Regions from separate parts of the Algibacter aquimarinus genome, predicted to be linked through region 2. Evidence: riboswitches for the same ligand, from Rfam matches in the RefSeq annotation. Region 2 holds a riboswitch; the other holds the start of a gene.
The links. Region 2 has a riboswitch for cobalamin ahead of ABD939_RS03220 (TonB-dependent receptor plug domain-containing protein). Riboswitches for the same ligand answer to the same signal wherever they lie in the genome.

Region 1: it holds a riboswitch for cobalamin, as region 2 does, so the genes downstream of both, ABD939_RS13060 (PAS domain-containing protein) here and ABD939_RS03220 (TonB-dependent receptor plug domain-containing protein) in region 2, are expected to answer to the same signal.

The regions. Positions count from the first base shown of each region.
Region 1 covers NZ_BAABJK010000009.1:125,538-140,934, forward strand. Annotated here, with positions in the region: gene ABD939_RS13025 (DUF2853 family protein) at 1-39, opposite strand, end outside; gene menD (2-succinyl-5-enolpyruvyl-6-hydroxy-3-cyclohexene-1-carboxylate synthase) at 124-1,884, opposite strand; gene ABD939_RS13035 (chorismate-binding protein) at 1,936-3,057, opposite strand; gene ABD939_RS13040 (PaaI family thioesterase) at 3,063-3,488, opposite strand; gene ABD939_RS13045 (GNAT family N-acetyltransferase) at 3,588-4,160, shown strand; gene ABD939_RS13050 (hypothetical protein) at 4,300-4,905, opposite strand; gene ABD939_RS13055 (serine hydrolase) at 5,077-6,840, opposite strand; gene ABD939_RS13060 (PAS domain-containing protein) at 7,066-7,455, opposite strand; cobalamin riboswitch at 7,667-7,801, opposite strand; gene ABD939_RS13065 (NAD(P)H-dependent flavin oxidoreductase) at 7,862-8,809, opposite strand; gene ABD939_RS13070 (class I SAM-dependent rRNA methyltransferase) at 8,877-10,106, opposite strand; gene ABD939_RS13075 (DUF4377 domain-containing protein) at 10,224-10,565, shown strand; gene ABD939_RS13080 (lipocalin family protein) at 10,605-11,120, opposite strand; gene dnaK (molecular chaperone DnaK) at 11,246-13,153, opposite strand; gene ABD939_RS13090 (hypothetical protein) at 13,326-13,838, shown strand; partial or broken gene ABD939_RS13095 (L-serine ammonia-lyase) at 14,049-15,397, shown strand, end outside.
Region 2 covers NZ_BAABJK010000004.1:88,949-104,345, reverse strand. Annotated here, with positions in the region: gene rpmH (50S ribosomal protein L34) at 62-223, shown strand; gene carB (carbamoyl-phosphate synthase large subunit) at 337-3,192, shown strand; gene ABD939_RS03260 (DNRLRE domain-containing protein) at 3,253-4,188, opposite strand; gene ABD939_RS03255 (acyl-CoA thioesterase) at 4,237-4,773, opposite strand; gene ABD939_RS03250 (DUF3307 domain-containing protein) at 4,778-5,479, opposite strand; gene ABD939_RS03245 (HMG-box domain-containing protein) at 5,476-6,096, opposite strand; gene ABD939_RS03240 (DNA recombination protein RmuC) at 6,206-7,525, opposite strand; gene ABD939_RS03235 (ABC transporter ATP-binding protein) at 7,621-8,415, opposite strand; gene ABD939_RS03230 (FecCD family ABC transporter permease) at 8,415-9,446, opposite strand; gene ABD939_RS03225 (ABC transporter substrate-binding protein) at 9,447-10,589, opposite strand; cobalamin riboswitch at 10,660-10,854, shown strand; gene ABD939_RS03220 (TonB-dependent receptor plug domain-containing protein) at 10,923-12,797, shown strand; gene ABD939_RS03215 (S41 family peptidase) at 12,848-14,281, opposite strand; gene ABD939_RS03210 (RNA polymerase sigma factor) at 14,440-14,949, shown strand; gene ABD939_RS03205 (hypothetical protein) at 14,936-15,397, shown strand, end outside.

The DNA of each region.
Region 1 (15,397 bases), on a different contig from region 2:
AGCTGCGTACTTAGCAATTAAATCATCTCGTTTACTCATAATAATGTCTTTTTAATGTGTTCGTAAAATACTTTCTAAATATACCTATTTTTTAGACACATTTTATCTTAATTGGTCACATTATTACTTTAAATACTCAAAATAATTTAATAGAATTTCATCGTTAATGGCCTTAGGTGTAAATACTTCTAAAAGTTTAGGCTGTTTATCCTTCTTGTAAAACGTTTTTAAACAGTCTTCTAAATCATTAACATTTGTAGCCGTTTCATATTTAAAACCATACATTTTACTTAAATGTTCTGCTGTTAAATGGTGGTTGGTTTCAAAATAGGTATCGAAATTTTCGGTGTTTTTATGTCCCGGTAGAATTCTAAAAATGCCTCCTCCTCTATTATTTATAACAATAATTCTAAAATTATTTGGAATATAATTATTCCATAAAGCATTACTATCGTATAAGAAACTTAAGTCTCCAGTTATAAAAACGGTTTGTTTTATATTTGAAACAGCACAACCAATAGCTGTAGATGTACTTCCATCTATACCGCTTGTACCTCGGTTACAATACACTTCCAGAGTTTTATTTAAATTAAAGAGTTGTGTGTAACGAATTGCGGAACTGTTGCTAACCTGCAGTATTACATTATTTGGAATTGACTTTAAAACCGAATTAAAAAACGTGAAATCTGAAAACGGAATTGTATTTAAATACTCAGCATGCTTTTTTAAACGCTGTTGTTTAATGGAAGCCCAATTATCCTTGTAATCACTCTTCACATAATGCGTTATTTTGGGAAGTAGTGTTTCAAAAAATTGATTCGGAGTGGTTTCTATATGCTTAGTTAAACAAAAGAAAGTATCGTTGGCTTTTTTAACATCGATATGCCAATGTTGTTTTGGCTTGTTTTTTCTTAAAATCGCTTTTATTTTTTTAGAAACAATTAATCCACCAAAAGTGATTAAAATATCTGGTTGTAAATCTTGTTCTTTTTGCGCATTTAAAGGCGCAATAATTTGATCTATACTTGGGAAGATATCTTTATGGTGCAGATTAGATGTTGTTTCAGTAAATATGATAACACTATCGTCTTCAGCTAGTTCATCCAACCATTTTTTCTCAATGTTATTTGGCTTATTTACACCAACTAAAATCATTTTTTTTGTAGAAGCATTCCAATACTCTAAACAGTCTTTTAGTGTGTAATCATCAATAGCTCTTGGTTTAGGCTTAACATCATCAGCTTCTGGTGATACACTAAGCGCATTAACCGTTTCATACAAAGGTTCATCAAACGGAATATTAATATGCACAGGACCGTTATTAATAAGTGCATGATTTATAGCCACATTAATTTCCTCTTCGTTATGGCTTTGAATACTTTTTTGTAAACCTAAAAAACGTTCTAATTTATCTTCAAGATTCTTAATTATAGGCAGTTCTTCATTTAAAGGAACATTCTTTTCATCTTTTAAATCCAACTTTAAATTTGCTGAATATAAAATATGATTTTTAAAAACGTATTTCTGGTTTATGGTTTGTCCATCACCAATACCAACTAGATGTTTTGGTCTATCAGCAGATAAAACCACCAAAGGAATATCACTGTAAAATGCTTCAGAAACTGCCGGATAATAATTTAATAATGCACTACCCGATGTACAAACAACTGCGGTTGGTCCTTGCAATTGTTGTGCAATACCTAAAGCAAAAAAAGCTGCACAACGCTCATCTACAATGCTATAACATTTAAAATAAGGATCGTTTGTAAAACCTATAGTTAATGGTGCATTTCTGCTACCCGGAGAAATTATTATGTGTTTTATTCCTTTTAATTTACAAAGCTGTACTACAGTTTGCGCAAGTGGAATTTTTGGATAAATCATTTAGCAATTTTGTTATACAAAAATACAAAATAGCGTATTAAAAAAAGCGACTTAAAGAATAGATTTAATAACTAAGGATTTGGATATGGTTTCTTGCCATTCACTTTCAGGATTAGAGCTTTCGGTTATACCTCCGCCAACATAAATAATAGCTTGATTATTTTTAATTTGCATACAACGCAAATTTACATAAAGTTGTGTGCTATTTTTGGTTACAGTATATGCTCTGTGTTCAATATTTCTTTTTCCAGAACGTGGTGCTTTAACAGTTTCGCCGTTTAATTCACCAAGAAAACCTGTGTAAAATTCTCGATTATAATGCTCATTTTTTAAAATAAAGTCTTTGGCTATTGCCTTTGGTAATCCACAAACTGCAGGTGTTGGGTGTAACGCTTCAATAATATATTTTAATGGTGTATTTGGCTTTAATTGGGCCGAAATTAGTGTTCGCAAATGCAACAGGTTTCCTGCTCGAACCGTTTCCACTTCTGAAGTTTCAATTTTAATTACAGACGATTTTAAATTATCTACAATAAAATCTGTTACATAAAGCTGTTCTTGAATTTCTTTCGTTTGCCATTTTACATTTAAATCGCCTTTAAAATCTTGCGTACCAGCTAGAGCCATAATTGAAAAGCGACTATTTTCAATTTTTAATAAAGTTTCTGGAGTTGCGCCTAACCAAAGACCAACCTTAGGATGATACCAGCAATAAATTAACGCCGATTTATAATGTTTAGTAAGATTTTTAAAAATTTCAATTGGGTTCTTTTCGTTTAAATCGATGGTTTCTCTTCTTGATAAAACTACTTTTTTTAGTTCCGAATTTTTTATAGCCTCAATACCTTCTTGTATTAAATTGATGTGTTTTGCTTTTGAGTTTTCCAAGCTAGATTCATCAAATTTACTTTTATCAATATCTAAAGGGTCTTGGTACGTTTGATGACCGTAAATTACTTTAGAAGCTTTGTTGGGTATTATTACAGTTTCTTCAATATTTTCAAAAGGAGAAAACACAAAACCTTGTTCCGAAAAATCTTTTACAAAATACAAATCAGTGTTGTATTGTAATCGCGCAATTAGCTGTTCTTGATTTGGTTTTCTGTATGCTACAAAAGGTAACTTATTATCAAATTGCTGCTTTATCTGCTCGAAAAAATCATCTGAAATCATACAGGCTATTTAGTTCTAGGAAGAGAAATTGTGGTTAGCTTACAAAGCGAAATTAAGTTATCATTATCATCAGTAACCCGAATTTCAAATAACTGTGTGGTTTTACCTTTATGTATAAATTTTGCTTTGGCGTAAACGTTGCCTTCACGTATACTTTTTAAATGATTTGCAGAAATTTCTATACCTCTTACAAAGTAGTCTTTAGTATTTAATAACAACTCTGCAGCAAAGCTTCCTGTGGTTTCTGCCAATGCAACCGTAGCACCACCATGTAAAACACCGTCTGGTTGATGTACTTTAGACGTTACGGGCATTTTTAAAATTAAAAAATCATCACCAAAATCTATCATCTCAATTTCTAAAGTCTCAATTAATGTGTTTTTACACATGTCTTTAAACTTTTCTTTCACGATTTCTTTGGATAATTTCATAAATATTTTACATTTAAAATTGCTATGCTAAAATACGAAATACACCACTAATGGTTTGGGTCTTTTTGGTTAGTTTTAACAAATACATTTTATAATTAAATGAAAGTACCAACTCTAGAAAACAATCGTGTAAAGCTTACACTTTTAGATTTAAATAATTACAAACATTTATCTGTTATTGCTAATCAAAAAAACTTGGTACAATACTCGCCAAGTAAAATTGATACGCCCGAAGATTTAAAAGCCTACGTACAAACCGCATTAAATTGGTATGAAAGCAAAACGGCAATACCCTTTATTATTTTTGATAAACAAACCGAAACCTACGCCGGAACCTCGCGTTACATGAACATTAATTGGCATAATAAGGTTTTACATATTGGTGCCACTTGGATAGGGCGAGAATTTCAAGGAACAGGATTAAACAAAAACATGAAGTTTTTAATGCTGCAATATGCTTTTGAAACTTTAGGCTTTGAGAAAGTTGAATTTAGAGTTGATGAACGCAATACAGCATCTAGAAAAGCAGTACAAAAAATTGGCGGACAGTTTGAAGGCATATTACGCAAAAATGTAGTTATGCTGAATGGCATTAGACGCAATACCTGTTGTTATGGCATTTTGAAAGAAGAATGGGAAATATTGAAAACTGAAGTTTTTGAAGGTTTTTAGGAGGTGCGGTTATCGTGATTGTATAAGAATAGTGCGGTTTTGTGCGCGAGGATTTTCCGAAGGAAAATCAGAAGCTAGCAAAACTCACTAACCTTTGATTAAAAACTAAACTAAGCATTATTTTTATACGGTGTAGTGGTTAATTTTTTCTTTTTCTCAATAATCCAATCATTTGTCCAATTCCAACTCCAAAGTAAGTTCTGTCTTTATTTATTTGTAACATAGGCGAAATTGTTAATCCGTAAAATCTTGTGAATGGAAATTCTATTTTAGGATTTATTATTAAACTTACCGTGTTATGCTTTTGATAATCCCAAGTATAATTCTCCGCTAAAAAAGCATCATTAATCATTTGCCAATTTTCTGGTTCTCTTATTGTTGAATAGCCTAATCCAAGTGATAAGTTTGCTCTTATAGTTCCACTTTTATTAAGGTTATATATTTTTCCAAAACCGATTTGATAATTTTCAAATTGGTCATAAGGATTAGCTAATCCAAAAAGAAATATTCCAGTCAAACCAGATGTGTAATTTTCAGGTTGTGATTTTGGTTTTCGGATATTCCCAGTGTATCCAACTTTGAAAGAGTATTTTTCTTTATAGACATAATTCAGGTTAATGTCAAATCCTATATAATTACCTAGATTCAGCTCACCAGTTGAATAAATCGCATTATTTTCATCGAATTGAGCATTAGCAATATTGATGCTAATTGAAAATATAAATATTGTTATTAGGCGTTTCATAAATTAACCACAACGTAAAGATATCGTTCCGTTTCAATGAACGATATCGATTGATAAGCGAAGTTAGAATTTTTCATACAACAAAAGAACTATTTTACATATGAGTTATAAACACTTATAAACAAAAAAACCTCCCATAACGAGAGGTTTTCTTTCAATATTTTAAAACTATTATTCTTCTACGCGTTTACCTGTAATCTCTCGCCCACCTTGAAAAAGGGTTACACTATCCACTACTCCAGCTTCATTTTTATTAAACTGTAATTGGGCTTGAACCACTTTTAAGTAAAACTCATTTTCGTTTTTAGGAAAAATATCAAAAACAGGTTGCCCCGTGGCTTGTGTTTTTAATTGGCTGCCTTCTCTAGTAACATCTAAAATAAAACCAGGCATGAGTTCATATTTACCAACATAGGTTTCTAAAATCGCTTCAGGAACCACAATTTCTTTTTGTAAATCGCTTACATCATCGCCCATTTTCTTTAAAAACTCGATAGCGTTTTGGTTACTTGAGTCTAATTCTACAGACTTTCGGTAATTTTTAATAGATGCTTCATTTTTACCTAAATTCATTAAGGCTTCACCGTAACTATCATAAGCATTTGATGATTTTGGAAATGCATCTATATTAAGTTTAAATACTTCAGCTGCAGCTTCAGTTTTACCAGCACCCATTAATTTATAGCCCATAGCGTTCATTTCTTGCTCATTTAAACTATAAGCATCAGAATCCTTTAAAGTATTATAACGCTTTAATCCTGTTTCAAGACCTTTATCTTCTATGACAGTATATAATTCATCTGCTAAAGATTTTTTTGGCATATTATAATCTTTACCATCTAAAATGCCATATATAGCACGCGTTATAGAATTTAGTGGAGCGCCTCCAGTATTACTAAAAAGTACAACCAGAGATTTATTTGATGGTGCTCTAGAAATATTGGTGTTAAAACCATTGATACCGCCACCATGAGAAATGGTGTAAATACTATCTTTAGATTTTCCTATTTTACTATAACCAACACCCCATCCGTAAGCATAATGACTATTTCCCCATGCAGGAATATAAGGTTTAAAATACATGTCCATATATTTTTGTGGCAGTAGTTTATTTGTGTATAGTGCTTGATCCCATTTATACAAATCTTCAACTGTAGAATACATAGAACCTGCCGCATATGGAATTGACATATCTAAATATCTAGAATTCTCATAACCTGTAGTAATTCTTTCATAACCTGTGGCACGCTTTTTTAAAATATCTCCAAAATGGTCATAACCAGTATCATCCATATGTAATGGCTTAAATATTTTTTCATGGAGCATATCTTCGTAAGTTTTTCCACTTAACTTTTCAATTAAAACTCCAAGTAAAAAATAACCTGAATTACTGTACGCGAATTTTTCTCCTGGAGTAAATTCTAAATCTTTATCTTGAAATTTCTTGATAAACTCCTCTGGCGTGTAAGGGTTTCGAGTTTCATTTTGCATGAATCCAGGAAACGATGTGTAGTTAGGTATTCCTGATGTATGTGTTAAAAGATGATGGGTTGTAATTTTATCGCCGTTTTCCTTTGGATAATCTGGCAAATAGGTTGTAATTGGCTTTTGTAAATCTAATTTACCCCCTGCTACTAATTGTAAAATAAGCATCCCTGTAAATTGTTTTGTTACAGAACCTAAACGATGTTTAGTATCTGATGTGTTGGGAATATCCCATTCCATATTCGCCATTCCGAACCCTTTTTTATAAATAACTTTACCGTTGTTAGCTACTAAGGCAGAACCATTAAACTTACCATACTCTGCATATTTACTAATAAGTTCGTTGATTTTATCGACTTTGGATTGAGAAAATACGGTGCTTGAAAAAACTAATAAGACTAGAATTAGCCCGCTTGTTTTCCACAGTTTAAAATTTGAAATTGATTTCATAAGATGTTTTTTGATTGATTATTAGATTCTGAAGTAAGACGCAACATTACTCCTGTAAGTTACACATTAAATCAAATTAATTGAAAATTTATTTAAAACAGCAACAATGGAAAAGTATCTGTTTCAATTAATAAATACATTTGTAATATTAATAAAACCTAATGACTAAAAAACATACAAATAAAACGCTTTACAATCAAAGGCTTAATATTATTATTGAATATATCATATATCTAAGGCATTCTCTAAAGCCAAAAGATGAACAATTTCATTGCTCTCATCTTTTAGGGGATAAATTTTAATTTCACACTTGTAAGGCTTGCCATCTTTCCTGTAATTTATAATTTCTTCTTTAAAAGAATGTCCAGATTGCAATTGAGTTCTGATAATTTTTCTAGTTTTTGATGATGATTGCTCACCTTGAAGAAAATTTGGCTTTTTTCCTATAGTGTAGTTAGCAGGATAACCCGTCATTTTAGTAAAGCCTTTGTTAACCCACTTAATATTTTGATTATTATCGGTTAATACCAGTGCTTCAAACTCACTACTTTCTAGAAGCGTTTCAATATCTAAACACCAATTAAATTTTTGTTGAAACTCTTTTAAAATTTCTATTTCAGTTTGTTTGTTAAAGTTTTTAGCTTATGATGATAGATGCATTGCATAAATATCCCAACAGATAAGTGGTGTTCTTAAGACTTTTTTAAAGGTTTTCATAACTTCTTTTTTTAGTGCAGCGAATAAAAAGAAGCAAAACAACATTAAATATTTCAAAAAATATTTTAATGAAAGTTCTCACTTAGCTTCAAATCGCGAAAGCACAGTTTATATTAGAAATAAAAAGGGAAGTATCTGGCTTATAATTATAAAAAATAATTAATTACAGTTGCGCGACAGCTTGCGATTTTAACACAATTCCTTATTAATAGCTTTTAGCTAAACCTTTATTAACCTTTCAAAGATAGGCAAAAGTTTATATACGTTTAAATAATAAAAAAAATGAAATTGATGAAAACCTAATCTACTTGGTAAGCTTAGAAATTATATCCTTAACAGGTAGAATAGCATTGGTATGCTCTATACTCGGTCCAGCAACCCAAACTGTTTTGTAAGTTGCTTTTGTGGCTGCATTTTTAGTAGCATTCATTCCAATTGAAAAACGAATCATTTTTACCCATTTTTTAAGTTTCTTATTTTTATTCAAAACAGATTCTAACCAGGTTTGTTTAGTTCCAATTTTTTGAACATAAGGTGTATTTATAACCGTACAAGGTGTTCCAGAAATACGCTCTGTCATTATAATATCTTTTGCTCCGTAATCAACACATGCTTGTTTATATTCGTCCGTAACACCAGCTTCAACCGATGCTATAAATGGGCTACCAACTGAAACGCCTTCTGCACCATAGCTTAACATCTCATCAATATCAGCTTTACAACCAACACCACCGGCTGATATTACAGGAATATTACAATTTGTACTTAATTCTTTAATCAATACTTCAGGAGATTTATCGCCTCGGTGACCTCCTGCCTCATTGTTTACAGCAATAATAGCATCAGCGCCTAAACCTTCAACCTTTTTTGCAAATTTTAAATCTACTACATCACAAAACACTTTAATACCTGCTTTATGAGCTTGATTAATGGTTTCTTCTGGACTTCCTAATGATGTTATTATAAAGTCGCAACCTTCTTCACAAATGACTTCCAATTGGCCTTTATACTTAACATTAGATTTATTTACAATAAGATTAAAACCAAACGAGCCACCTTTAGGTTTAGCTGCTTTTAATTCGCGTAAGGCCATCCTTAATTCATCTAAAGTTCTATAATTTAATGCAGGAATACAACCAGCTATTCCACCAAACATAGCTTCTTTAACCATAGACACATTAGAAACTAAAAACATGGGTGCTTGAATAATAGGATATTTAATGCTAAGAAGTTCAGTTAATTTTGTTTCCATGGTAAAAATTGATTTCAACAAATATAACAAATATTATGCATGCATAACAAATTAGATGATATACCTATTAATTTGAGAAACGATAATAGCCACATTTTAAATAAGCGCCTTCAGGAAAACTGATTGGATGATCTGTATCGTGTAGTGTTTTTAATATACAATCGTACTTTCTATGTGTAGAAGATAATACTTGGTTATTAATATCAAAAAACGTTTCAGCCAATACTCTGGAGGAACAAGATGCTAAGACTAACAGTCCATTTCTGCCTGTAAGCTGTTCTCCCAATTCGGCTAGTTGAGCGTATTTCTTCCTAGCCAATTCAATTTCCGAAGCTTGTTTAGCAAAACTTGGTGGGTCTATTACTACAACATCAAAAGTAATTTGCTTTTTAATAAACTTTTTTAATTCTGCAAAAGCGTCACCAGCTATTATTTTGTGCTGTCCTGAATAGGAATTTAATTTTCCATTTTCAATGGCAATTTCTAGAGCTTGCTTACTAATATCTAAGCTTGTAACCTCTTTAGCTCCGTTTGCTAACGCATGAACTGAAAACCCTCCTGCATAAGAGAAAACATCTAAAACTGTTTTACCTTTACTCCACTCGCCTACTTGTTTTCTGTTAGCGCGATGATCTAAAAAATAACCTGTTTTATGACCTTTAATAACATTCGCAGAAAAATTAACACCATGTTCCACAAACTCTACAACTTCATTTTTTAGCGAACCATAAACGACTTCGCCATTTATAAGTTGATGCGATTTCGATTTTTCTAAACTTCTACTTAAACGAACAACTACAGTTTCTGTTTTTGATGTTTGTTGTAAATTAGGAATAATAATTTCTAGATAAGGCAACCAAATTTCAGAATATATTTTCACCACTAATACTGACGCGTATACATCAGCTATTAACCCTGGAAATCCATCGTTTTCGCCAAATAACAAGCGGTAACTGTTAGTATTTGTTTTTAGTAAAGACAGCCTTTTGCTAAAAGCTTTTTCAATTATATTTTTAAAAAAAGTAGCATTAATTTCTACTTTCTCTGCACTACTATGAAGCATTTTTATTCTGATTGGAGAATTTGCATCATATAAACCTAAGCCAATAACTCGATTTTTATTTTTACTAAAAACAATTGCTAAGTCGCCAGATTTAGCATTATCATTTATTTTAGCAATATTATTTGAAAACACCCAAGGATGGCCTTTTAAAACAAACTGTTCGCCTTTAGCGTTTAGTTTTATGGCTAAACGTTTTGGAGTATATTTTGATTTAAGTTTTATAGAAAAAGACATCATATTTTTTCAGGTACCAAAAGTATGGGTTTTGCAGTTACTATAAAACTATCAAAAAAATAATGTTAGTTAGCGCAACCTTTTATAACATCTTTCATCATTATATAAAATCAAACTATGAAACGGTATTCTATTTTAGTAATCCTATTAATTCTTGCTAATTTCTCATGTTCATCTGACGATTCTGTTTTGATTGAATCCTTTTGGGTTGATTCCGAACGCGTAAGTTGTGTTGGATTAGAAGAGCGTACCTGTTATCGAGTTCAAGAGGGAATAACAATTAATGAAAGTAACTGGCAATTGTTTTATAACAGCATTGAAGGCTTTGATGAAATTTATGAAGAAGGTTATAGATACCAATTAAAGGTGAAAAAAATTAAAATTGAAAATCCTCCTCAAGATGGTAGTTCACTAAATTACAAGCTAATAGAAATAGTAAATAAAGAATTAAACGAATAAAAAAACGCAACCAACAAGGTTGCGTTTGTTATATTAATATTATTCTCTAATATAAATTATTTTAAAGGTAGAGTTTAGAGTTGTTTCTATATCATCAATAGTCTCTGTTTCAGATGCCTCTGTCCCGATAATCAATCTTGTTGCTGTTAACTCAAAAATTTCAATATCACCACCTTCTCCAGAATTAGCTACAGTCAGTAGGTTGCCATTTTGTTCCCAACTACCTGTTTCAACTATAGATTCTCCCTCTACAGTTTCAGTATCAGTGAAGCCACCTAGATTTGTTGTTACTTCTAAATCAAATCCACCTTCAGAAACAACTTCATTGGGGGATTCGGTAAATGTAAGAGAATGATCGAGATCAGTAGGTTCACCAGTAAATGTAAAATTGATTCTCTCTCCTTCAACTACAGCTGAAATATCTCCTTCAAATTCAATATCAGTAGCTATCCATTTGCCAACTATACTAGCTGAAATATTAGCGCCGTCATCATCACTAGAACAGGAAACTAAAATGGTTGATAGTACAAAAAATAAAATGCTTAATTTTTTCATGATTTCGATTTGGTTAAGGTTAAGACAGCAATTATAATAAGAATTACGCTATAAAAAAAACGCAATCAAATAAATGATTGCGTTTTGTATTATGTTATTCTGAAAGAACTCAGAATAATCTGCTATTATTTAACCTCCTCAAAGTCAACATCCTCAACATCATTGCTTTCAGCTTGAGCTTGCTCACCTGCTCCTGCTTCAGGACCTGGTTGTGCACCACCTTGGGCTTCTGCCTGTGCTTTGTACATTTCTTCAGATGCTACTTTCCAAGCTTCATTTATTTTATCTAAAGCAGGTGTAATAACCTCTATATCTTTAGTTTCATAAGCTTTCTTAAGTTCTTCTAAAGCTTCTTCAATTGGTTTTTTCTTATCATCAGATAATTTATCACCAAACTCTTCTAATTGCTTTTCAGTTTGGAAAATCATAGAATCAGCTTCATTTAATTTCTGAGCATTTTCTGCTGCAGCTTTATCCGCTTCAGCATTTGCTTCAGCATCTGCTTTCATTTTCTCGATTTCCTCTTCGCTTAAACCTGAAGATGCTTCAATTCTAATATCTTGTTTTTTACCAGTCGCTTTATCTTCCGCAGATACTTTAATGATACCATTAGCATCAATATCAAACGTTACTTCAATTTGTGGTGTTCCACGTCTTGCTGGTGGAATATCACTTAAATGGAAACGTCCAATAGTTTTGTTATCTGCCGCCATAGCACGTTCACCTTGTAATACGTGAATTTCTACTGAAGGCTGATTATCTGCCGCTGTTGAGAATATTTGCGATTTCTTAGTAGGAATCGTAGTATTCGCATCAATAAGCTTCGTAAATACGTTACCCATAGTTTCAATACCAAGAGATAATGGCGTTACATCTAAAAGTAACACATCTTTAACATCACCAGTTAAAACACCACCTTGGATACCAGCACCAAGAGATACAACTTCATCAGGATTTACACCTTTACTTGGTGCTTTTCCGAAGAATTTCTCAACCGCTGCTTGTACTGCAGGAATACGTGTAGAACCACCTACTAAAATAACTTCGTCAATATCAGATTTTGATAAACCTGCTGCTTTTAATGCAGACTCACATGGCTCAATAGTACGTTTTACTAAATCGTCAATTAATTGTTCGAATTTAGAACGTGTTAATGTACGTACTAAGTGTTTTGGTCCACTAGCAGTAGCTGTAATATATGGTAAATTGATTTCTGTTTGCGCAGAAGATGATAATTCAATCTTTGCTTTTTCAGCAGCTTCTTTTAGACGTTGTAAAGACATTGGGTCTTCTCTTAAGTCCATAGACTCTTCAGCCTTAAACTCATCTGCTAACCAGTTAATGATTTTTTCATCTACATCATCACCACCTAAGTGTGTATCACCATCCGTAGAAAGTACTTCAAATACACCATCACCTAATTCAAGGATTGATACATCATGTGTTCCTCCACCAAAGTCAAAAACCACTATTTTTTGGTCAGTTCCTTTTTTGTCCATACCGTATGCTAAAGCTGCAGCAGTAGGCTCGTTAATAATACGTTCTACTTTTAAACCAGCAATTTCACCAGCTTCTTTAGTCGCTTGTCGTTGGCTATCGTTAAAATAAGCAGGCACTGTAATTACAGCTCTACTTACATCAGTTCCTAAATAATCTTCAGCCGTTTTCTTCATTTTTTGAAGAATCATAGCCGATAATTCTTGTGGCGTATATAAACGACCATCAATGTCAACTCTAGGCGTATCGTTATCCCCTTTTACTACTTTATAAGGTACACGTTCTGCTTCTTTTTTAGACTCAGAATATTTATTACCCATAAAACGTTTAATAGAATAAACTGTTTTTGTTGGGTTTGTTACCGCTTGTCTTTTCGCCGGATCACCAACCTTAATCTCTCCTCCTTCTACAAAAGCAATCACCGATGGCGTAGTACGTTTACCTTCCGCGTTTGGGATTACAACAGGCTCATTACCTTCCATCACAGAAACGCAAGAGTTGGTTGTTCCTAAATCGATTCCAATAATTTTACTCATAATATATTTTTTATTAGTGTTGAATGTTCATTTTAAATTTCGATTAGTATAAGTCAATGATTATGCCATGACAAGAAATGTGACATGATGTCATAAATTTATTTTAAACAATTAATAAAATTACAATCACTTTGGTATATAGTTTGATACATAACAAGAAAATCTTAATAACATGAAACGAATTTTATCTTTTATCACAGTATTTACCTTATTATTAACATCTTGTACAGGAGAACAAGGACCTCCAGGTTTTGATGGTTTTGATGGGATTGATGGAGAAGACGGTGGCCTTGTCTTTGCTTCTGCTTTTGAAATTGAAGTTAATTTTAATGCGGATAATAATTTCCAGTTTACAGAACCATATGGTTTTGAAGTTTTTCCTTCTGATGTAACTTTAGTTTACATTGAATGGGAAACTGATGCTGGAGAGCCTATTTGGAGACTGCTAACACAAACTGAATATTTTAACGACGGTATATTAGTTTACAATTATGATTTTACACAACAGGATGTAAAGTTCTTCTTAGATGGGACAGTAGATTTTAATACATTGGATGATACTTGGACTCAAAACCAAGTTTTTAGAGTTGTTGTAGTCCCTGCAATTAATATTGATGGTCTTGACACTTCTGATTTTAATTTAATTATGGATGCTAGTGCCATAGAGTCATTCGAAATCAGATAAAATTTATCTAATCATAGAGTAAAAAATTTATAAATATAATTGAAGCACTTTCATTAATTTGATAGTGCTTTTTTATTTACAAAAACTGAAAGCTAGAAGGTTCTATTTGATATATTTGTTCAACTGTAACCTTTAAGCCATATGGAATGTATCTCAGTTTTCGACATGCTAAAAATTGGTATTGGCCCTTCCAGTTCGCATACACTTGGTCCGTGGCGTGCTGCCGAACGTTGGATTCAAGAATTAAAACATGCTAATAAATTTGAAAAGGTTGAAAAAATAGCAGTCGATTTATATGGTTCTTTGTCACTAACAGGAAAAGGACATGCCACTGATTATGCCATAATGCTCGGTTTAAATGGTGCTAATCCAGAAACCATTCCAACAGAACAGATTAGTGAAATCATTAAAAACATAGAAAACACTAATACTTTATCTTTTAATAATGAAAAGACTTTAGGTTTTATACCAAAAACAGATATTATATTTAATAAAAGGTTTTTACCATTTCATGCTAATGGATTAAAATTTTCAGCAATTTGTAATGGAAAAAAAACAACTTCTACATTCTACTCTATTGGAGGTGGTTTTGTTGTAAAAGAAGAACGCAAAAATTCAAAAAGAAATTTTGAAATAAAATGTTCATTTCCTTACCCGATAGATAAAGGCTCAGAATTACTTCAATTTTGTAATACTTTAAATAAACCCATTTCAGAGGTCGTTTTAGAAAACGAAAAATCTATTAGAGAAGAAACAGATATTGATCTAGAATTGAAACGTATTTGGAATACAATGCTCGATTCTATGTATACTGGTTGCCATACAGAAGGTAATCTTCCAGGAGGTTTAAATGTAAGGCGTCGGGCATTTGATATACATCAAAACTTAAAAGGCTCTATAGAATATAATAATCCTATCGAATGGATTTACGCTATTAGAGATACTGAAGTTAAATTTCGTCAAATACTAAAATGGGTAAGTTGTTTTGCTTTGGCAGTTAATGAAGTTAATGCCTCATTAGGTCGAGTAGTAACGGCTCCAACTAATGGAAGTGCGGGTGTTATTCCATCGGTTTTAATGTATTATTTAGTTATAGAAAATCATGATGGAGATTTTGAAGATATCAAACGTTTCCTTCTAGTAGCGGGTGAAATTGGAAGTATTTTCAAAAAAGGAGCTACAATAAGTGCTGCCATGGGAGGCTGTCAAGCAGAAATTGGAGTTTCATCAGCTATGGCAGCAGGTGCTTTATGTGAGCTTTTAGGTGGCACACCAGAACAAGTATTAATGGCTGCTGAAATAGCCATGGAGCATCATTTAGGTTTAACCTGCGATCCTATTGGTGGTTTGGTACAAATTCCGTGTATAGAACGTAATGCTATGGGAGCAATAAAAGCTATTAATGCAGCTGAATTGGCTTTAGATACTTCTCCAGAAAACGTAAAAGTTCCTCTTGATAAAGTGGTTAATACTATGTGGGAAACTGCAAAAGATATGCATTCTAAATACAAAGAAACCTCTGAAGGTGGTTTAGCAGTTGGTGTTTATTTGTCGGATTG
Region 2 (15,397 bases):
CCTCGGTTTTAACAAGCCATATTTTTCAAGAATTACAATTCAGTTTTAAAGATATAAGATAATGAGTAAAAGAACATTTCAGCCTTCTAAAAGAAAGAGAAGAAACAAGCACGGTTTCAGAGAAAGAATGGCTTCTGCTAACGGTAGAAAGGTATTAGCGCGTAGAAGAGCTAAAGGAAGAAAAAGATTATCTGTTTCATCTGAAACTAGACATAAGAAATAATGATTAACAATTGTTGATAATTAAAAGGTGTTACTTAAGTGTAACGCCTTTTTTTATATCTACTGATTACTATTTTTGCTACATATTAAATTACAACATATAACTAATAAAAAATGCCAAAAAATCCAAAACTAAAATCGATACTAATTATTGGCTCCGGACCTATTGTTATAGGACAAGCATGCGAATTTGATTATTCAGGCTCTCAATCTCTAAGGTCGCTTAGTGAAGATGGAATCGAAACAATTCTTATTAATTCTAATCCAGCAACAATTATGACAGACCCTTCTATGGCTGATCATGTTTATTTGTTGCCCTTGAATACAAAATCGATAATTAAAATTTTAAAAGAGCACCCTCAAATTGATGCGGTCTTACCAACAATGGGAGGGCAAACAGCATTAAATTTATGTATTGAGGCTGATGAAAAAGGTATTTGGGAAGATTTTGGGGTTGAATTAATAGGTGTTGATATTAATGCTATTAATATTACAGAAGATAGAGAGCAGTTTAGAGAATTAATGGGCAAAATTGATGTTGGGATGGCGCCACAAGCTACGGCAACATCATTTTTACAAGGAAAAGAAATTGCCCAAGAGTTTGGTTTTCCTTTATGTATTCGTTCGTCATTTACTTTAGGTGGTGCAGGAGCGGCAATTGTTTATGAAGAAAAGGATTTTGATAAATTGTTGCGCCACGGATTAGAAGTTTCTCCAATTCACGAAGTGATGATTGATAAAGCTATGATGGGTTGGAAAGAATACGAATTGGAATTACTTCGAGATAAAAATGATAACGTTGTAATTATCTGTTCTATTGAAAATATGGATCCAATGGGAATTCATACTGGAGATTCTATTACAGTAGCTCCAGCAATGACATTAAGCGATAGAACGTATCAAAAAATGCGTGACATGGCCATTAAAATGATGCGCAGTATTGGTGATTTTGAAGGTGGTTGTAATGTTCAATTTGCCGTAAGTCCGGATGAAAAAGAAGATATTATTGCCATTGAAATTAATCCACGAGTATCGCGTTCATCTGCATTAGCAAGTAAAGCAACAGGTTATCCAATTGCTAAAATTGCAACAAAATTAGCTATTGGTTATACTTTGGATGAATTAGATAATCAAATTACTAAATCTACTTCAGCATTATTCGAGCCAACCTTAGATTATGTTATTGTTAAAATACCACGATGGAATTTTGATAAGTTTGAAGGATCAGATAGAACTTTAGGGCTACAAATGAAAGCCGTTGGAGAAGTTATGGGGATTGGGCGTTCTTTTCAAGAAGCTTTACATAAAGCAACCCAATCTTTAGAAATTAAAAGAAATGGTTTAGGGGCAGACGGAAAAGGTTATAAAGATTACAATCAAATCATAGAAAAATTAACTCACGCAAGTTGGGATCGTGTATTTGCCATTTATGATGCCATTGAAATTGGAATTCCGTTAAGCCAAATTTACGATATCACAAAAATAGATATGTGGTATTTAAAACAATATGAAGAGTTATTTCAATTACAGAAGGAAATCTCAACTTTTACTATAGATACTATAGATAGAGACTTACTGCTTGAAGCAAAACAAAAAGGATATGGAGATCGTCAGATTGCTCATATGCTAAGTTGCTTAGAAAGTCAGGTATATAATAAAAGAGATGAATTTAATATTCAGCGTGTTTATAAATTAGTAGATACTTGTGCGGCAGAATTTACAGCTAAAACACCATATTACTATTCAACTTTTGAAAATATGGTTGAAACTGCTGATGGAGAAAAGTATGTTCATAACGAAAGTGTTGTAAGCGATAAAAAGAAAATAGTTGTTTTAGGTTCTGGACCAAATAGAATTGGCCAAGGAATTGAGTTCGATTACTGCTGCGTTCATGGGGTGCTTGCAGCTGCAGAATGTGGTTATGAAACCATTATGATAAACTGTAATCCTGAGACTGTTTCTACAGATTTTGATACAGCTGATAAATTATATTTCGAGCCAGTTTTCTGGGAGCATATATATGATATTATTCGTCATGAAAAACCAGAAGGTGTTATCGTTCAGTTAGGTGGACAAACGGCTTTAAAGTTAGCTGAGAAGCTTACTAAATATGGAATTAAAATTATTGGTACTAGTTTTGAATCTTTAGATTTAGCTGAAGATAGAGGTAGTTTTTCTAGACTACTAAAAGAAAATAACATTCCTTATCCTGAATTCGGAATTGCAGAAAATGCTGATGAAGCTTTAGCTTTAGCTGAACAATTAGATTTCCCTATTTTGGTCAGACCATCATATGTTTTAGGAGGTCAGGGCATGAAAATTGTTATTAATAAAGAAGACTTAATTGAGCATGTAGTCGATTTATTAAGAAGAATGCCTAATAATAAACTTTTATTAGACCACTATTTAGATGGAGCTATTGAGGCAGAAGCTGATGCTATTTGTGATGCTGATGGAAATGTTTACATAATTGGTATTATGGAACATATAGAACCATGTGGTGTACACTCTGGAGACTCTAATGCAACGCTACCAGCTTTCAATTTGGGGGATTTGGTAATGCAACAAATTATAGACCATACACACACTATTGCAAGAGCTTTAAATACTGTAGGTTTAATTAATATTCAGTTTGCAATAAAAGATGATACGGTTTACATTATAGAAGCGAATCCAAGAGCATCTAGAACGGTACCATTTATTGCAAAAGCATATAAAGAGCCTTACGTTAATTATGCAACTAAAGTGATGTTAGGAGAGAAGAAGGTAACTGATTTTGATTTTAATCCAAAATTAGATGGTTATGCGATTAAACAACCCGTATTCTCTTTTAATAAATTCCCTAATGTTGATAAGCGTTTAGGACCAGAAATGAAGAGTACAGGAGAAAGTATTCTTTTTATTGATAGTTTAAAAGACGATGAGTTTTATGACTTATACTCAAGACGAAAAATGTATTTGAGTAAATAATTAAAATAAAAAAAGCCGCAGAAAGCGGCTTTTTTTATTTTAATTAGCTATTGTTAAATATTAAAGTTTTAAAAAGCGTTTAGTTTTTACATTTCCATCAGTATTTACTCTTATTAAATATATACCAGATGTCCAATTAGAGCTGTCAATTTTAGAGTTTAAGCTATAATTTGATTTGTAAATTTCTTCTCCAAGAATATTATAAATACTAACATTTACTTCTTTAATTGAATCTGGTAAATTAAGTTCAAAGACTGATTTCACAGGATTTGGTTTTACATAAAAATTATTTAAAGAAAATTCATCAATACTTAACGGCATTGAATATGTAACCTCTAAAATAGGAGCGTTAGTACCTGAAGCATCAAATCTTTTTGCAGTAGTTCCATTACTTTCTTGAGCTAATAAAAACCAACCAAAATTATTTGATGTGTTACTTATCCAATCTTGCACATCAGAAATCATATTGGTTGAAGACCATTCGTAACTTCCTATTCCAGATACAGATGTAGTTGCGCTTGCTGAAGTATTAAAATCGCCTCCAGTTGAAGTCCAAGATGTTATACAGGTAGAACCATTCATACTAAAACTACAATTCCAACTAGCGTCATTCATTGTTGATGTAGTTCCAGCTCCTTCTTGACCACCGGCGTCCGAGGTTCCTTGTCCCCAATCAACTAGAGTTTTATGAAGAGTAACATTAGTTGAACCTGCAATAGATCTTGACATAAAAAGTGTTAGTTTAGCCTCAGTTACCGTTGCATTTGTTGGGATGCTAGACAAATCAAATTGTAATAATCCACGTCTCAATTTATTATCCATAGGCGCAGTTCTACCAGCAAATAAAAACGAACCACTCCCATTACTAATATTACTTGTTGATTCGTATAAGGTGTTATATTTATTTGGAGTAAAGGTATCTACAGTTTGTGCGTTTACCTTCATTGAAGTAGATAAAGAAAACATTATTAAAAGAAACAGTAATTTTTTTTTCATAGGTATTTACTTGGTTTCTGTTGAAATAGAACTTTCAAATTTTCTGGGTTATAATTCTAATTTCGCATTTTGAGTTTTAATAATTTCTAAATACTCTTCAATTTTAAATTCTGAAGTTTTAAAGCGAGACGACCTTTTTCTGGCTTGTTCTTGTCTAACTATACTTCTAGAAAAACGTCTAACAGCCTGTTTTGTGTCTAATATAATTCCGGGTACTGTTGCATTTTTTCCATTTTCATCTTTAGCAACCATTGTAAAATATGACGAGTTACAATGTTTGGTTTTTCCTGTTTGTATGTTTTCTGATTCTACGCGTAGCCCAATAACCATTGATGTTCTTCCTGTATAATTTACTGAAGCTTTGAGTGTAACTAATTCGCCAACTTCGATTGGGTTTAAAAAGTCTACACGGTTTACCGAAGCTGTAACACAATAGTGTTGTGAGTGCTTAGAAGCGCAAGCAAACGCAATTTGATCCATTAAGTTTAAAATATGGCCACCGTGAATTTTTCCACTAAAGTTAGAGTGCGATGGTAGCATGAGTTCTGTAATCGATACTTGAGATTCTTTTGGGTGTTTAAACATGTTTTTATGTTAATACGGTATATAAAATACCGGTAATTATTGCAATTCCAAAACTGATTAAAGTGCCTATTAAAATATATTCTGTCAGCTGCCTGTCTTTTGACTCTTTTAAGTCTCCAAACCTGAAAACAGACTTGGCGGTAATTAGAAAACCAACAGCTTCCCAGTGGTTTAATATTATAAAAATAAACACTAAAATACGCTCTAAAATACCAATATATTTCCCTGCATCCTTTAGTGATTCATTATTTTTAGTGAGTTCTGAAATATTCCACTTCAAAAAAATGGTTTTCATAATTATAGATACGGGAATGGTTAAAAACAATAAACAGGTAATTAAGAGAAGTATGTTTTCAGATATATTTATCCTAGTAATAGAAGCATATTTTGAAAACCCGTAGTAACACCCAATAATTACAAGAATATGAAGTAATTGGTCTATGAAAAAGAGTAAACGCTTTGTTTTTTTCTTTTGAAATGAAAGTTTTAACGCATCAATTATAAAGTGAGAAACTCCTATGATTAAAATTACTGGCCACAGTGATAAATCCCATAAAAGTATAGTTGTAATTAGAACATGTATTAAAACATGAATATATAGTTTGGGTGATTTTAGTTTTTTCTTTTCATTTTCTTTAACCCATTTAGTAGGTTGAAGAAAAAAATCTCCTATTATATGTGCTAGAAATAATTTTATTAAAATCATAAATAGTGTTTTGATATTTTTTCTCGATACATTAAATCCAATTCTTCAATTTCTTCTAGGTGCGCCCGTTTTTGTCTAGTACTTATCGCATTTTGATTTATACCGATCATCTTACCTAAATCACTTTGTAATGCATTAGGGTTTTCGATGCTAAGTTTTACAATTTCTGCTGAATTTTTAGTCCAATTATCCATGAATACTAAAGCTAATTTAAAATATAAATTTAACTCTTGATCAAGCTCAAAATGATTTGTTTTAATTCGGAGGTTTTGTTTTTCTTTCTTTAAAGATTCTATTGTCTCCCCAGAAAATATAAAAGCCTCTCCATTGGACTCAGTTACATTTTCTCCATCATAGGTTTTATTGCCAATACCGATAGCCAGTCTAACATCTAACCCATGAATTGATTTTATACATGCTTTGATGTAAACTGCACAGATAAAGCTTTGATACCAATTTCTTATTTCTATTTGAAAACTATCACCTCTATATATATCCCAATATTTTTCATCAGAACTTATATTTGATAATGTCTTTTTTAAAGTTTTAATCCAAATATCTGGGTTTACTTGACTCCTAGATTTAATTACATCACCTGTAATAACACTTGTAATCATAATATCACGTTTTTAAGTGATAAACAAATATATCACGTTTTTAAATGATAAACAAATATATCGCGTTTTTATATGATATTTCAAATAATGGTTTTAAAAAATAAAGATTTTATTCGTCCTCTTCTGCACGTTTTATAATGGCCTCAGGTAACGATTTTTTAGCTTTAGCACCCATTTTCTTGAGCTTTTCAACACTTGTAATGAGGTTTCCTCTGCCATCCACTAGTTTATTCATTGCTGAAGAATAATCACTTTTAGCAGCATCAATCTTTTTACCAACACCTGTTAAATCGCTAACCAAACCTTCAAATTTATCATAAAGTGCACCAGCTTGTCGAGCAATTTCAATAGCATTTCTTTGTTGCTTTTCGTTATTCCACATGGTGTCAATAGTTCGAAGCGTCGCTAAAAGGGTAGAAGGTGTTACAATAACAATATTCTTTTCAAAAGCTTTGTTGTAAATCATGTTATCTTCATTTACAACAATAGCAAAAGCAGGTTCAATAGGAATGAACATGAGAACAAAATCTGGTGATTCAATATCGTACAAATCTTGATAATTTTTTTCAGAAAGTTGGACTACATGTTTTTTTATGGAATTAACATGAGCTTTCAAAAATTGTATTTTATCGTCATCATCAGCATTTACTAGACGTTCATAATCTGTTAAAGAAACCTTGGAATCTATAATCATCTTTTTTCCATCGGGTAAATGTAAAACAACATCTGGCATAACTCGAGAGTTATCATCTCGAGTAAAGCTTTGTTGTACAAAATATTCTCTATCTTTTTCTAAACCAGATTTTTCTAGAACACGTTCTAATACCAATTCTCCCCAATTCCCTTGCATTTTACTATCACCTTTTAGTGCTCTAGTTAAATTGGTAGCTTCTTTTGTCATTTGTTGGTTGAGGTCTTTTAAACCTAATAATTGCTCTTTTAATGCGGAATGCATACTGATGCTTTCTTTTTGAGATGCCTCAACCTTTTTCTCAAATCCTTGAATTTTTTCTTGAAGCGGATTTAAAATATTTTTGATATTCTCTTTATTCTGCTCTGTAAATTTATTCGACTTTTCTTCTAAAATTTTATTGGCAAGTAATTCAAAATCTTTACGCAATTGTTCTTGACGTTTTTCAAGCTCTGCATCTCGCTTTAAGTTTTGTTCTTGAAGATTTTCATATTCAGAATTTTTTCTAGCTAATTCTGTGTTTAAAAATTCTTTTTCACGACGAATATCTTCACGTTCTTTTTCTATTTTACTAAGATTTTGCTTTAATTCTTCAATGGTTAATTGCAGTTGGTTTTGGCGTTCTTCAAGAGTGCTTTGTTCACTTTTGTTTTTAAGTTTTGTAAAAAGGATGCCTAAGTAACCACCAATAGCTGCAGCAATTAAAATGGATAATATGAGAATAATACTGTCGTTCATTTGGAATTGAAATATAACCAAAGATAAATTTTTAGTTTGAAGTTAGAGGCATGATACACCAAGTTTTTAAGTATAAATTGAACTAATTCTGGAAACTATTTCTTGACTCTAAAACTCCCTGTTTTTTCATTAAAAGCAATCAAATCATTTGGGAATAAACTTCCAAAAGTGCCTTTGGTAATTAAATTACATGGGGCATCGGAAACTACTTCATTATCTGTCATCACTATTAAAGTATCGCAAAGTTGAATGGTTAGATCAATTTCGTGTGAAGAAAACAAAATAGTTTTATTTGTTTCTTTGGCTAATTTCTGAAGTAGTTTTAAAATATAGGCTTTATGATACATATCTAGATGGGTAGTTGGTTCATCAAGAATAATTAAATCGGTATCTTGGGCTAAGGCACGGGCAATCATTACTTTTTGTAATTGCCCATCGCTTAATTCAAAACATTTTTTATGTTTTAAATCCAATAAATTAGTTTGCTTTAAAGCCTTATTAACTATTTCAATATCATTACCAGACAAATTACCAACCCAATTTGTATAAGGCTGTCTGCCTAATGCCGTCAATTCAAAAACAGATAAATTTTTAGATGCAATTTGTTCGGTTAAAACCAAACTCAACACTTTTGCTAAGTCTACTGCACTATATTCAATAATGTTTTTTTGGTTAATTTCAATACTTCCATTTAAAGGGTTTTGAACATTGGTTAGCGTTCTTAAAAGTGTTGATTTTCCAATACCATTTGCCCCTATTAACCCAATTAACTTTCCCTTTTCTAGTTGAATATTAATATTTGAAGCTACTATGTTTTTCTCTTTTCTAGAGGAATATCCAATAGAAAGTTCTGTAGTTTTCAAAATGATATTTTTGATATTACTTGCCATTAAAAAATCATTTTTCGTTTTCTAACCAATAACCAAATTACAACAGGAGCTCCAACTAACGATGTTATAGCATTTATAGGTAAAGTGAAATCACTGTTTGGTAATTGTGCAATACTATCACAAACAAGCATAATGATAGCGCCAAATAAAAATACTGCAGGCAAAAGTATTTTATGATTTGAAGTGTTAAAAACTTGTCTGGTTAAATGCGGTATGGCTAAGCCAATAAACGCAATGGGGCCTGCAAAAGCGGTGATAGTTCCAGCTAACAAACTAGTTGCAATAATTATGGTAAGCCTACTTTTTTTAATATTTAAACCTAAACTTTTAGCGTAATTTTCACCTAAAAGTAAAGTGTTTAATGATTTAATGGAAGTAATACTTATTACTATACCAACTGTAAAAATTAAAAAGAATATAAAAATTTCGTCCCATGATAAATTTCCTAAACTCCCAAAGCCCCAAAAGATATATTGTTGTAATTGTTGTGCTGATCCAAAATAAGAAAGCACGCTTACTAATGCAGCTGTAATGCTTGCAAACATGAGTCCGATAATTAAAATGGCCATAGTATCTCTTACTTTTATAGATACCATTAAAACAGATAATAAAACTAAAAAACTACCTAAACTAGCAGCTAAAACAATACCCCATTTTGAGATAAAAAGAGAAGCAAATATACCACCAAAAATACCAGAACCTAATATAACAATGGCTACACCTAAACTAGCTCCTGAACTAATGCCTAGTACAAAAGGACCTGCTAGCGGGTTTCTAAATAAGGTTTGCATTAGCAAGCCTGAAATACCCAATCCAGAACCAACAATAATAGCTGTAATGGCCTTTGGTAATCTGTAATTCTGAATAATGTGTTGCCAAGTTTCTTGCTCGGTTGCAGTACCAATTAAACTATTAAAAACGCCTTTTAAAGGAATGTAAACAGAACCCAAACTAATATTGGTAAAGAAACAAATAACTAGTATTAAGCTTAATACCAGAAAAGGTTTGGTATATGTATTTTTTTTATCCAATTATTTTAAAGGCTTAAAAAAGTGAGTTGAGTAATTTTTTAGTAACTCTGGATGACAAACTTTAATAATATCTTGTAAAACTAAATCTGGTCTAGTCATTCCTAATTCATAGTATAAAACACCACCACTTTCTCCGTTGGTATTGTTAAATGAATATACATTTTTATTTTGAAAAGCTTTAAACATTGCATGTTGCGAGTTTCCGTTTTTTAAGCTTTCCAAACTATTATAATTTGAAGGACTTAGCCAAATATCGGCATCTTTTGCTTTTACAAAAACCGACTCGAAATTTAATTGTAAACTACCAATTCCTTTGCTGTCTTGCCATAAATAACTAACATTAGCGTCTTTTAAAAATTGTGCTTCTGTACTACTGCCATTAGGTAAATACCAAACATCGTTATGCATGGCACCACTTAAAACAGTAGGTTTATTTTTTATATTTTGGGCAAGTTGTTTGGCTTCTAAATAATTTTTTTCAATCGTATTAAAAATAGAGTCAGCTTCTTTTTCTTTGTTAAAAAGAACACCAAAAAACTTAATCCATTCTGCTTTTGCTAAAGGAGAACTTTCAACCCAATCTCCATTAAAAATTACTGGAATTCCAGATTTTTTTATAATCTCTAAAGAACGATTATTACCATCAATACCAAACCCTACAACTAAATTAGGATTTAATTCTAGTAAAACCTCAGTGTTAATACCATCATTTTTTCCTAGTTCTCTTATTAAATCATTTTCTATACGATGTCTAGTTTTTTTAGAGGATACATAATCTGTTCCTGGAAATCCAACCAAGGTTTCTTCAGTATTTAAAAGCTCTAAAGCTGGAATATGCGTTGTGGAAGTAACAACTATTTTTTTAATGGGTTTAATTATAATTCCATCAAACTCATTTTTGCTAAAAGTAGATTTTATAGCATTTTCTTTATCTATTAAAACATACCGGTAGCTCTTCTCTGCTTTGGGCCACGGGTTTTTTATTTCTAAGAATTTATAGGTTTTATAATCTTTAATTGAGAAGCCTTTTGCATATTTTATGTGTGCAAAATTCTTGTCAATAACTTCTTCAGATTGATTAGATACCTCATTTTTACATGAAGTAAAGAAAATTAATACCAGATACAAAAAAGCTAATCTCAATTTTAAATTTTTAATTCTTTCAAAAGTAAGATTATTTAAAGTTTTAAGATAATCATTCAACAGAATGTTTACATTTGCACCGAAATTTGGTTTTATTCACTTCACGTGGATGGATTAAAAGGGAATCTAGTGTAATTCTAGAACTGTTCCCGCAACTGTAAGCTACAAAGCTTCATGTTAAACTTCAATGTCACTTAAGAGTAATCTTTGGGAAGACCAACATGAAGACGCAAGTCAGGAGACCTGCCATTTTCAAAACAAATAAGTTAAACTTTCGGGATAAAAGTTTGCGTATGATAATCCATGCGATTCTCGAGTAATTAATCATTTAAAATGAACAAAAAAACAAAAGCATTAGGCATACTATGCTTAGGTATGTTTGCATTTGGATTTGCGCAGGAACAGGTTGCAGATTCAACAAAATTAGAACAACTTGATGAAGTTGTAATTTCAGATTCACGATTTAAATTAAAACGTGAAAATTCTGGTAAAACGGTTATTAAAATTTCTAAAGAAGAAATTGAACGAAACCAAGGAAGAACCATTTCAGAATTAATTAACACTAAAAGTGGTATTGAAATTAATGGAAGTAGAAGTGTTGAAGGACAAAATTTAGGATATTTTGTTAGGGGTGGAAATAACCGACAAGTATTGGTTCTTATTGATGGTATTCAAGTAAATGACCCATCAATAGTTGCTAATGATTTTGATTTGAGATTATTGGATTTAAACACCATTGAGTCTATTGAAATAATTAAGGGGGCAGCTAGTACACTTTATGGTAATGCTGCAGCTACCGCTGTAATTAATATTACAACTAAAAAGGTTTCAAAAGACACTATTTCAGGAAGTTTTTTATCTGTTGTAGGTACAAACCAAACCCAAGACGATTTAAATTACAATGGCTCTAGTTTTACAAATAATGTGTCGGTAAATGGTACTGCAAATAAAGTAACATATTTGGCAAGTTTTGGTAATCGTTATGTTGATGGTATATCAGCAGCAAAATCAGATAACCCCGAAATAGATCCTTTTTCAAGGTTTAATACGAATTTAAAAATTGGTTATGAAATAAGTGAAAATATAAACATTACAGCTTTTGGAAGTTACGATAAATTTAAAACAGATATTGATGGGTTTCCACCACCATCTTTTACAATTGCTGATACCAATGATGAATATATTTCAGAACAAACACGTTTTGGATTGTCGCCAAAATTTGACTACAAAAATGGAAGTTTTCAAGTAAATGCAGCTTTTTCTAAAATAGATAGAGAAACTATTTCTGCATTCTCTACTGTAAATGAGGCTGAAAGTTTTGTTTTAGATGCCTTTAATAAATATACTTTTAATGATAAGTTTTATACTATAGTAGGCTTAAATTACGGCGATTATAAAAGTTTATTTGCAGAAGAAGAAAGTTATACCACCGCAGACCCTTATTTAAATGTTGTTTATGTTTCAGATTTTGGATTGAATTTGAATGCTGGTGCGCGTTACAATAACCATAGTGAATACGGTTCACATTTAGTTTATAGTTTAAACCCTTCTTACAAAATTAATGTAAATGAAGGTTATGCTAAAGTGTTTGGGTCTTATGCCACGTCGTTTATTGCACCAAATTTATCTCAGTTGTTTGGTTTTTTTGGTCCAAATCCTGATTTAAAACCAGAGGAGAACACAACTATAGAAGCTGGTCTAGAATTTAATACTAAAAAGGGATTACGATTAAATGGCGTTTTCTTTAATAGAAAAGAAGAGCATACCATTATATTTGGTTCTACTTACGAAAATGCTACTACAGATGCTACAGTACAAGGTTTTGAGTTTGAAGCTGAACTTAGTTTAGTTAAAAATTTGAATTTTAGTGCAAATTATTCTTTCACTGAAGTAAAAGATGGTGTTCGTTTACGTGTACCTAAGCACAAAGCAAATGCAAGTTTGGGTTATAGTATTTCTAAAAATACCTTCGCATCTTTAAATTACCAATTTGTGGGTAGTAGAGGTGATATTGATTTTTCTACCTTTGAGAATATAGATTTAGATTCTTTTTCTTTAATTGATTTATATTTAAGTCATAAAATCATAAAGAATAAAGTGAAACTTTTTACTAATATTACTAATCTCTTTAATGAGGATTATTTTGAGATTTTGGGATATACTACAAGAGGTAGAAATATAAGTCTAGGATTGAATATTATGTTATAGATAAAAAAAGCTCTGAATTTAAAATTGAAATTCAGAGCTTTTTTTAATTCTTAGTCAATAATCATGCCTCCTTCATGAGGATTGAAATCATTACTGTCTTTTAATAACTTAAACTGTAATCTAGGTTTAGATTTAATTTCGAAAATTTTACTAGTTGAGTTTTCAATATCTGCTAAAGCTATGGCTAACATGGGTTCAGTAACATCACCTAAAACACCATAATTAAGTGGTCTTTCATTATATTCAAACCCAATAGATGGCGGTAATCCAGTACCAGGAACTGCAACGTCATTTTTGTTTAAACCATTTGCAATTAGAGGTTGCATAGCATAGGTATGACTTGGGTTTGCACCTTGTCTTTGAAAATCAGAGGAATCATAAAGCGTTCTAGAAGCTTGTGTTTTCCCAGTCGTATTTATACCTATTTGTATAACATTTATATAAGGATTTAACCCATTAATCAGCCCTTCACTGGCTGATGCACTTCTACTAGTAGTTAGTACATATAATTTGTCAAGGCCTAAACTATTTAAAGCATTTCCATTGTCTAATTCATTTTGAAAAGTAAAATCAGCATTTTGAGATTGGAAGTTTTCATTATAAACAAGTTTAGTAAAAACTTCACCTGTAAACTGGCCAGTAATCATGCTGGCTAAATAGGTTTCAGTAGCTACACTTCCTCCAGGGTTATAACGTAAATCTAAAACTAGATGCTGAATGTTATTTGATTTAAAATTATCAAAAACTGTATTTAACTCGTTTTCAGAACCAGAAGTAAAAGCATTATACATTAAATAACCTACATTTTCGCCACCTACATTTATAATTTGTGTTTCAAAAATTGGGTTTTCAGTATATAAAACTTTAGTTAGTGTAACATTTTCATTTAGTGGGTCTATAGTATCGTCGGCTGTTTCTATGGTACCTTTGTCGTTATAAAAACCAAGGTTTAGAGTGTATGTTTCTTGGTTTAATAAAGTATTTATATTGTTGTTGGTAAGCACTTGTCCATCAATGGCATAAAAAATATCGCCTCGTTTTAAATTAGCATTATCTGCAGGACTATCTGGTAACACCAATCTAATAATACCAACGCCTTCATTAGGGCTATTTGGGCTTGTAAAAAAGCCGAATTCTATTCCATTTGTACCTGTAATGCCCTGAAATTGCTGTTCTAATTCAAAAAAATCATCAACAATCCAACTAAATCTATCAACAGTTTCTCTTTCGTAAATTAAACTTTCAAATAAGTTTTCAGGTGAAGAAAAACTATTTAAATAGTCTGCATAATCTGAATTGTTGGTAAATCTGTCATTAGCAAGATTAGGAATATTCTCTTTATACAAGTAAAACAAGTTCATACCTTTCCATACAAAATCGTTTATTTCGTTTGCAGAAACAGTATCATCATCATTATCATTAAAACAACCTATAGTAGAAACAGAAACTATAAGTATTAGTAATAGGGCTTTTAATTTTCGCATTGCAATTCTTTTTTATAAGTAGTCTATTAAACCCTAAATTTACTTACAATATTGTACAATAAAAAATAAATTAGTTTTCTGTGTAACAAAATTGATATAGGGTCGTCGTAATATCAAACAGCATAAATAAAGCTATTTTAAACCAAAGCCAACCAAAAATGACTCAAACGGAGTTTTTAAATATTGTAATGCCTTTTAAAGATAAAGTGTTTCGTTTAGCAAAACGATTACTGGTATCTACTGAAGAAGCTGAAGATGCTACGCAAGAGGTATTATTAAAGCTGTGGAATAATAAAACGAAGATACAAGAGTATAAAAATATAGAGGCGTTTTCTATGACAATGACAAAGAATTTTTGTTTTGATAAGTTAAAATCGAAACAAGCACAAAATTTAAAAATTGTACATAGTAATTATGAAGAAAAAGGAACACCGTTACAAAAACAAGTTGAATTAAATGATAGTGTAAACTGGGTATCTAAAATAATTGAAGATTTACCAGAGCAACAAAAAATGATAATTCAACTAAGAGATATAGAAGAATATGATTTTGATGAGATTGCAAAAATGCTGAATATGAACAATACAGCGGTACGCGTAAACTTATCAAGGGCAAGAAAAACAATAAGAGAAAAATTAACTAATACACATAATTATGGTATTAAATAATATAGAAAAATTACTAGAGAAGTACGATAACGGAGAAACATCGCTTAAAGAAGAGCAAGTGTTAAAAAACTATTTTAAAAATGACACAGTTGCACCACATTTAGAAATGTATAAACCCATGTTTGACTATTTTTTGGTAAACCAACAAGAACAATTTACTAAAGACGTTCCATTAAAAACTAAACGAACTTTTAATTACAAATGGATTTCTGTCGCAGCCGTAGCTGTTCTTATGTTAGGTTTTTATTTTGGAACTTCAATAGGTGCCAATGAATTAGGCACATATGAAGACCCACAATTAGCTTTCAACGATTTTTCGAAATCTATGGAAATGATTTCAAGTCATTTTAACAAAGGTACGTCTACCGTAAGTTACTTAAACGAAGTAAATAAAGGAACGTCGGCACTAGGTTACCTAAATGAAATTGAAAACACAACAAGTATAATT